Regions from separate parts of the Pseudoalteromonas sp. AS84 genome, predicted to be linked through region 2. Evidence: riboswitches for the same ligand, from Rfam matches in the RefSeq annotation. Region 2 holds a riboswitch; the other holds the start of a gene.

Region 1 (3,422 bases), on a different contig from region 2:
AAAAGTATTAGCATGTAAATCATCAGCGACATTAATATTAAACTGTTTTGCTAAGCTCTCGTTCCACAGCAATAACTGAGGGGAGGCAACACTTGCAGGGAAATCTTCAATTGCGAAGTTTTCCGCAATATCTGTGTATCTTGGCACTAATTTCATGGTAATTCCTATTATTGCTGACTTATACCCACGCGGTTGTCACCTACACCATAGGCCACAATTAAGCTTAACTCTTGCATACTTAAGCCACTTTGCTTTTGCATTTCATTAAAAAAGGCTTGGGCTGCACTCAGTGATTTTTTGGTTTGTAAGCCGCCGTCTATAATTTTATGCGCACGCAAATAATTCTCTACATCGCGTGATAGTAAAAAAGTATCTTTACCAAGTGCTCGTAGCGCATAAGGGCCTGTATTTCCGCCTAAACGCGAACCATGCTTTTTTAAATACGCCCATAAACCAATAATATCGTCTGTTGGCCAATTAGCGACAAACTGGTTAAAACTGCCATGTTCTTGTGCTATTTCGTGGATCATGTAAGCATTTTCGGTAATTGTTTTTACTTTTTTATAGTTACGAACAATTCGCTCATCCGTTGCTTTTTGTTCCAGCATATCGGGTGGCATCATTAATAATTTATCAACACTAAAATCCCAAAAAACCTCTCTAAAGCCCGGCCACTTATTATTAATTACTGACCAATAAAAGCCGCTTTGAAATACTTTTCGAGTAAATTCTTCAAGCCAATCGTCGTCACTTAACGTGCTTAGTTGTTTTTTAGATAGCGGTTTTGCAAGTAATAACTTAAGCATCTTTTCAGAGCCTTTTCGCTCTACCGCTCGCTTATAAATATCGCTAAATTTTTCCATACTAATTAAATACCTCACTACTTATATTGCTAGTGTACGAGAAAAGCACCCAATACGTAACCATTCCCATTATGGATGAATGAATATGCATTTAGTAGCTTGACACCTAGACGGCTAAAATGCTTTAATCGCCGTAATTACCCTATTTAAATTGCAGCGGTTTGTAAGTTTTTACTCTACAAACAGGTGCAAAGGGCTAGAAGAGGTGCGTTATTCAGGTAGCGTATGTTAGGAGCGCAAACTCCAGTGAGCATACGTGAGGGGAATTAACGCCGAGAAGTAATCACTTTTGCGAAGTGTTTATTTCGGGCGACTAGGTTGAACCCTAGCGACTGTCACCAATAGCTGCTTATAACAAGCAGCTTATTAGTTTGGTGGAGAGCTTCTGGTCTTAAATATTAAGGCCGTGCGCCCTATTATTTTAAGCCCATTCGCTCTTCGAATTATTAGTTCGAACGACGTTAATGCGGCTCCTTCCATAAAGCTTTTTAACTCTTCGAATAACTTATAAGTTCGTGAGAGATGATCAACAACTTCAATTTAAACGACTACTCATTGTGGACCGCGCTTGTTACGCCATTTGATCAACACGGTGATGTTGACTACAACACGTTAACTAAGCTGGTTAGCGAGCAAGAAGCGGCACATAACGGTATTCTACTACTTGGTAGTACAGGCGAAGGCTTGGCGCTAACGCAAGAAGAGCAGCAAGCCATTGTTGAACACGTATGCCAGCTAAAACCAGCGGTACCATTAATGGTTGCTGTGGGTGGTAGTAACTTAAAGCAACAAATTGAGTGGGTTAACTATTGTAATACACTACCCATTCATAGCTTTTTACTTGGCTCACCCCTTTATGCAAAGCCCGGCGCTATAGGCCAAACTCATTGGTTTGAAAGCCTACTTAATGCAAGCGCTCACCCGTGTATGCTTTATAACGTACCGGGGCGCAGTGCTGTTAGCATCCCAACGGCAACAATTCAAAACTTACAAAACAATAAAAATTTATGGGCGTTAAAAGAAGCGAGCGGCAGCATTGCTCAGTTTGAAGCTTACCGCCAAGCGGCGCCTAATTTAGCTATATTTAGTGGCGACGATGCGCTAATGCCTTATTTTGCACAAGCAGGTGCAAAAGGGTTAGTGTCGGTAGCTGCAAACGCATGGCCCGCACAAACCCACGAGTTTGTTAAACGCAGTTTAAGTGGTCAACATCCTAATTTATTTGCTCAGTGGACTAGTGCCATTAATAGCCTATTTGCTGTCGCAAACCCCATTCCCGTAAAGGTATTGATGCATTTGCAAGGCCGCTTAAGCAGCCCGCAACTTCGTCCACCTTTAACACACCTTGAGTTAACTCAAACCGATTGCATCACAACTGCAAACAACACCATTTTATCTTGGCATTAAATACAGGTTTTTATAATGAGCTGGTTAGAACTATTAAATAATTTAGAATCGGGCGCAGTACGCGCAGCATCACAAAACGAAAGCGGCCAATGGCAAGCTAACGTAGAAGTAAAAAAAGGCATTTTAGAAGCCTTTAAAAATGGCACTAATACTGAGTTTGCAGGCGGTTTTGTTGATAAACACAACTTAGCTCCACAAGAGTTTAGTGCTGATGATGGCGTGCGTATGGTGCCGGGTGGCTCTAGTGTTCGCCGTGGTGCTTATGTTGCTAAAGGCACGATTATTATGCCACCAGCGTATGTAAACATCGGTGCATATATCGACGAAGGCACAATGGTAGATAGCCACGCATTAGTTGGTTCGTGTGCACAAGTAGGTAAAAACGTACATTTAAGTGCAGCAGTGCAGCTTGGTGGTGTACTTGAGCCAATTGGTGCAAGCCCAGTAGTTGTAGAAGACGACGCCTTTATTGGCGCTGGCTGTATTATTGTTGAAGGTGTAGTCATTAAAAAAGGTGCTGTGCTTGCACCAGGCGTGCGTTTATCTGCGACTATTCCTGTTTACGACTGCGTAAACGAGCGCCAACTTGATAAAGGCGAGCCAATCCCAGAATATGCCATTGTAATACCAGGCTCTCGCCCTGCTTCAAACGAATGGGCGCGCGAGCAAGGTCTAAGTATGTCGTGTGCGTTAATTGTTAAATACCGCGACGAACAAAGCGATGCATCATTATTACTTGAAGAGGTTTTACGATAATGAGCTTTTTGAGCACGCCTATCAAAACTGCTGTAAATACTATTACACAACAACTTGATACACCTTTTTTTGTTTACGACTTAGATAAACTAAACACGCATCTTGCGCGTTTAGTTGCACAAACCGACGTAAAACTTTGGTACGCCGTAAAAGCAAACCCACTGTCTAAAATTATTCAAAGCTTAGACAACGCCGGTTTTAATTTTGACGTAGCAAGTAAAGGTGAGCTTGAGCAAGTACTAGCACAAGGTATTAGCTCACAGCGCGTGCTCAACACGGGGCCCGCAAAAAGCCCCAAACAAATTAAACACTTTATTGAGCGCGGCGTATGTATATTTGTAGCCGAAAGCCTCAATCAAGTCCGTTGGTTAAACCAACAAGCACAACTACAAAACA
Region 2 (3,422 bases):
TAAGGGGTTACAACATCCTAGTATTTTATTATTGAGTTCTTTTAGAAGACTCATTATTACGTATTTTTAATTAACCTTGTCTGTATATAGTATTCGTTTTTAAGACCATTTAATAATAGTTTTTGCATAGAGGCAGTGCTAAAATTCGCGCCGAAAATAGGCACATGAAATGGAATGTTATTTGTGTGTTCTTTAAAACTATATCAAAGGTTGTTTAACTACCATGGTTTCCTCGATTATTCTAACCCTGATAGCGATTGCATTTTTACTGATCGTTATAGAAGATATAATCCATGTCAATAAAGCTAAAACCACGCTGTTTTTTGGTACGCTTTGCTGGATTCTTCTTTTTATATACCCTCTACACGGGCAAAGCCCCGATACAATTCAACACCTCCTAAATGAAAATATTTTAGAAATTGCCTCGTTATGGTTATTTTTAATGGCTGCAATGACCTTTGTAGCGTATTTAAACTCAAAGGGGTTTATAGAAAATATTGTCCATCGCGTTATGCCAAAAAGTATTAGCGAAAAAAAGCTCATGTTTTTGGTGGGTGGTTTTGCATTTTTGTTTTCGTCGATTTCAGACAACGTAACAGCCACGCTTATATCGCTTGCGGTTGTTATGTCGTTAAAACTTGAACCTAAAAAGCTTATTAAATATGCCACGCTTATTGTGTTTGGGGTTAACTCAGGTGGGGTATCGCTAATAACAGGTGACGTAACCACGCTAATGATATTTTTAGATGGCAAAGTAACCATAGCTCATTTATTACTGCTTATAGCGCCAGCACTTACAAGCGTTATGTTACTAGCCGCGCTACTGTCTATCGGTATGAAAGGGCGTGTTGAATTTGCTGGTGCAGGTAAAACCCGCATTGAAAAAACCGACATTACCATTGCTGTTATATTTTTATCTACTGTAATTAGCACACTTACGCTGAGTGTAATTTACAGCGTACCGCCTTTATTAACTTTCTTGTTTGGCTTATCAGTGATGTTTTTAGTGGCGCAATTTTTAATGCGCAAAAAAGACATAAACAAAGACATAATCGATTTTGTTCGCGATATAGAATACGACACGTTATTGTTTTTTGTAGGCGTACTTTTACTTGTAGGCGCACTTAAAGAAATTGGTATGTTGAGTAAATTTACCGACCTATACACGGTAATGGCACCAGAATACGCAAACTACTTAATGGGCATATTATCAGCAGGGGTAGATAACGTACCGCTTACTGCTGCATTATTAAAAGCCGATATAGTAATGAGCCAACAGCACTGGTTGTCGTTTACTTATGCAACGGGCGTAGGCGGTTCAATGCTTATCATTGGGTCGGCTGCGGGCATTATTGCCATGAGCAAAGTTAAAGCGCTTACCTTTATGAGCTACTTGCGTTTATCGCTGCATTTATTAATTTGCTACACCGTAGGTTATGCAGGCTCGTATTACATGGGCAGTTTTATCTAATTTAAGTGTTATTAATAATTAAAACGCTTGACAGCTAGACGTCTAAACGATAACTTTCAAAGCCCCGCTACTTAGCGGGGTTTTGTTTTATTAGCCACTGGTTAATAAAGCATTCAGAAGAGGTGCGATACTTAGGTACTTAATGTTAGGCGACGAAAGCCAATGATCATTAAGGAGGGAAGTACTCGCCGAGGAAAATAATGGTACGTCGTCATTGTTTTTCGGTTTATGGGGCTGAATCCTCAAAACTGTCACCAATATAGGTGGAGAGCTTCTGGCAGTGGACTTATCTTCAAGCATTCCTTTGCCAAGTTCTTCTTGTTTTATTGCGGTTTGGATACCGCGAAAGGAGACTAAATGACTACCCAATCAGCGCCACAAACAGTGCCACAAACAGAGTTAAGCGCAAAATCAGATTACATCGTTGCCAAATTTGGCGGAACCAGTGTTGCAAACTTCGAAGCGATGAGTCGCTGTAGCGAAATTATTGTTGCAGATAAAAGCGTACGTATTGTTGCCGTGAGCGCTAGTGCCGGCGTAACTAACCATTTAGTTGCACTGTGCAAACCAAGTATTACCCCAAGTGAGCGCCAAGAACACATAAACGGCGTGCTTGCTATTCAACAAACTATTTTAGATGAGTTATCGCTTGATGCCGATTTAGCGGTTGGCTTTAACGAAACCCTAAAAGCATTTCAAACATTGGCTCAAGAGTCACTAACTACCGATCAGCAACACGACGAGCTACTTAGCTTTGGTGAGCGTTTATCGTCGTATTTGTTTGCTCAGGTGCTGCGTTTAAATGGCTTAAACGCCGATCGCTTTGATGTGCGCAAGGTGCTTAAAACCGACAGCCAATTTGGTAAAGCAACGCCTAATGTTGCAGCCACAGCGCAAGCCGCTAAAGAATTTTTAATTCCGTTATTAGATGAGCAAGTAATTGTTACTCAGGGCTTTATTGGCAGTGACGAATACGGCCAAACAACAACGCTTGGACGTGGTGGTTCTGACTATAGCGCTGCACTTTTAGCTGAAGCAATTAACGCTAAAAGCGTGCATATTTGGACCGACGTAGTGGGCATTTTTAGCACCGACCCGCGTTTGTGCGCAAAAGCGACGCCTATTGCACGTTTAAGTTTTGACGAAGCCGCCGAAATGGCAACCTTTGGCGCAAAAGTATTGCACCCAGCGACTATTTTACCAGCAAGCCGCAGCCACATTAACGTGTTTGTAGGTTCTAGCCGCGAGCCAGAGCGTGGCGGTACATGGATTGAGCGCGAAAAATCGCAGCAACCAGGCATACGCGCAGTAACGCAACGTAAAAACCAAATATTGCTTACGCTTAAAAGCCCAGAAATGCTACTCGCTAGTGGCTTTTTAGCACGCGTATTTACACTATTAAGTGAATACAATATATCGGTAGATTTGGTAACCACATCAGAAATCAGCGTAGCTATAACACTTGATAACGCGCAAAACGCCTCGCGTCCAGAGCTTGACCAAGAATGCCTAGATAAGCTTGCAGAGTTTTGCCATGTGTCGGTAGAAAACAATTTAACACTGGTAGCACTTATTGGCTCTGAGATTCAATTACGCCAACACGAAATGAACTTAATGAGTGTACTAAAAGACTTTAACATTCGATTAATTTGTCACGGTGCTAGTAAGCACAACCTTTGCTTTTTAGTAGAGCAAACTGAGTCAGATAACGTAGTACAATCTATTCATAGCCGTTTATTAGAAAATGATTTTGCTGCGTAAATCACGCTTATTCACGAAAGCGATTTATTAAAGTTACTTAATAAAATCAGTTAATAAAAAGCATCGCCAGTCGATGCTTTTTTTATGCACCACACTTACATCAAAACAAACATTACTGTCACTGCTATCAACTACAGTAACGCTATTACTGCAAGCACTGAGCTTTGCACTATGTAATTCGTCAAACACA

Evidence for each region. Region 2 has a riboswitch for lysine ahead of lysC (lysine-sensitive aspartokinase 3). Riboswitches for the same ligand answer to the same signal wherever they lie in the genome.
Region 1: linked by a shared signal. The riboswitch ahead of dapA (4-hydroxy-tetrahydrodipicolinate synthase) and the one ahead of lysC (lysine-sensitive aspartokinase 3) in region 2 are both predicted to bind lysine.

The regions. Positions count from the first base shown of each region.
Region 1 covers NZ_JBBMQY010000009.1:77,215-80,636, reverse strand. The annotation lists gene WNY79_RS11255 (YdiU family protein) at 1-156, opposite strand, end outside; gene WNY79_RS11250 (DNA-3-methyladenine glycosylase I) at 168-863, opposite strand; lysine riboswitch at 1,056-1,256, shown strand; gene dapA (4-hydroxy-tetrahydrodipicolinate synthase) at 1,386-2,270, shown strand; gene WNY79_RS11240 (2,3,4,5-tetrahydropyridine-2,6-dicarboxylate N-succinyltransferase) at 2,286-3,026, shown strand; gene WNY79_RS11235 (PLP-dependent decarboxylase) at 3,026-3,422, shown strand, end outside.
Region 2 covers NZ_JBBMQY010000002.1:112,456-115,877, forward strand. The annotation lists gene WNY79_RS02870 (hypothetical protein) at 1-1, opposite strand, end outside; gene nhaD (sodium:proton antiporter NhaD) at 224-1,471, shown strand; lysine riboswitch at 1,581-1,753, shown strand; gene lysC (lysine-sensitive aspartokinase 3) at 1,829-3,232, shown strand; gene WNY79_RS02885 (4'-phosphopantetheinyl transferase superfamily protein) at 3,266-3,422, opposite strand, start outside.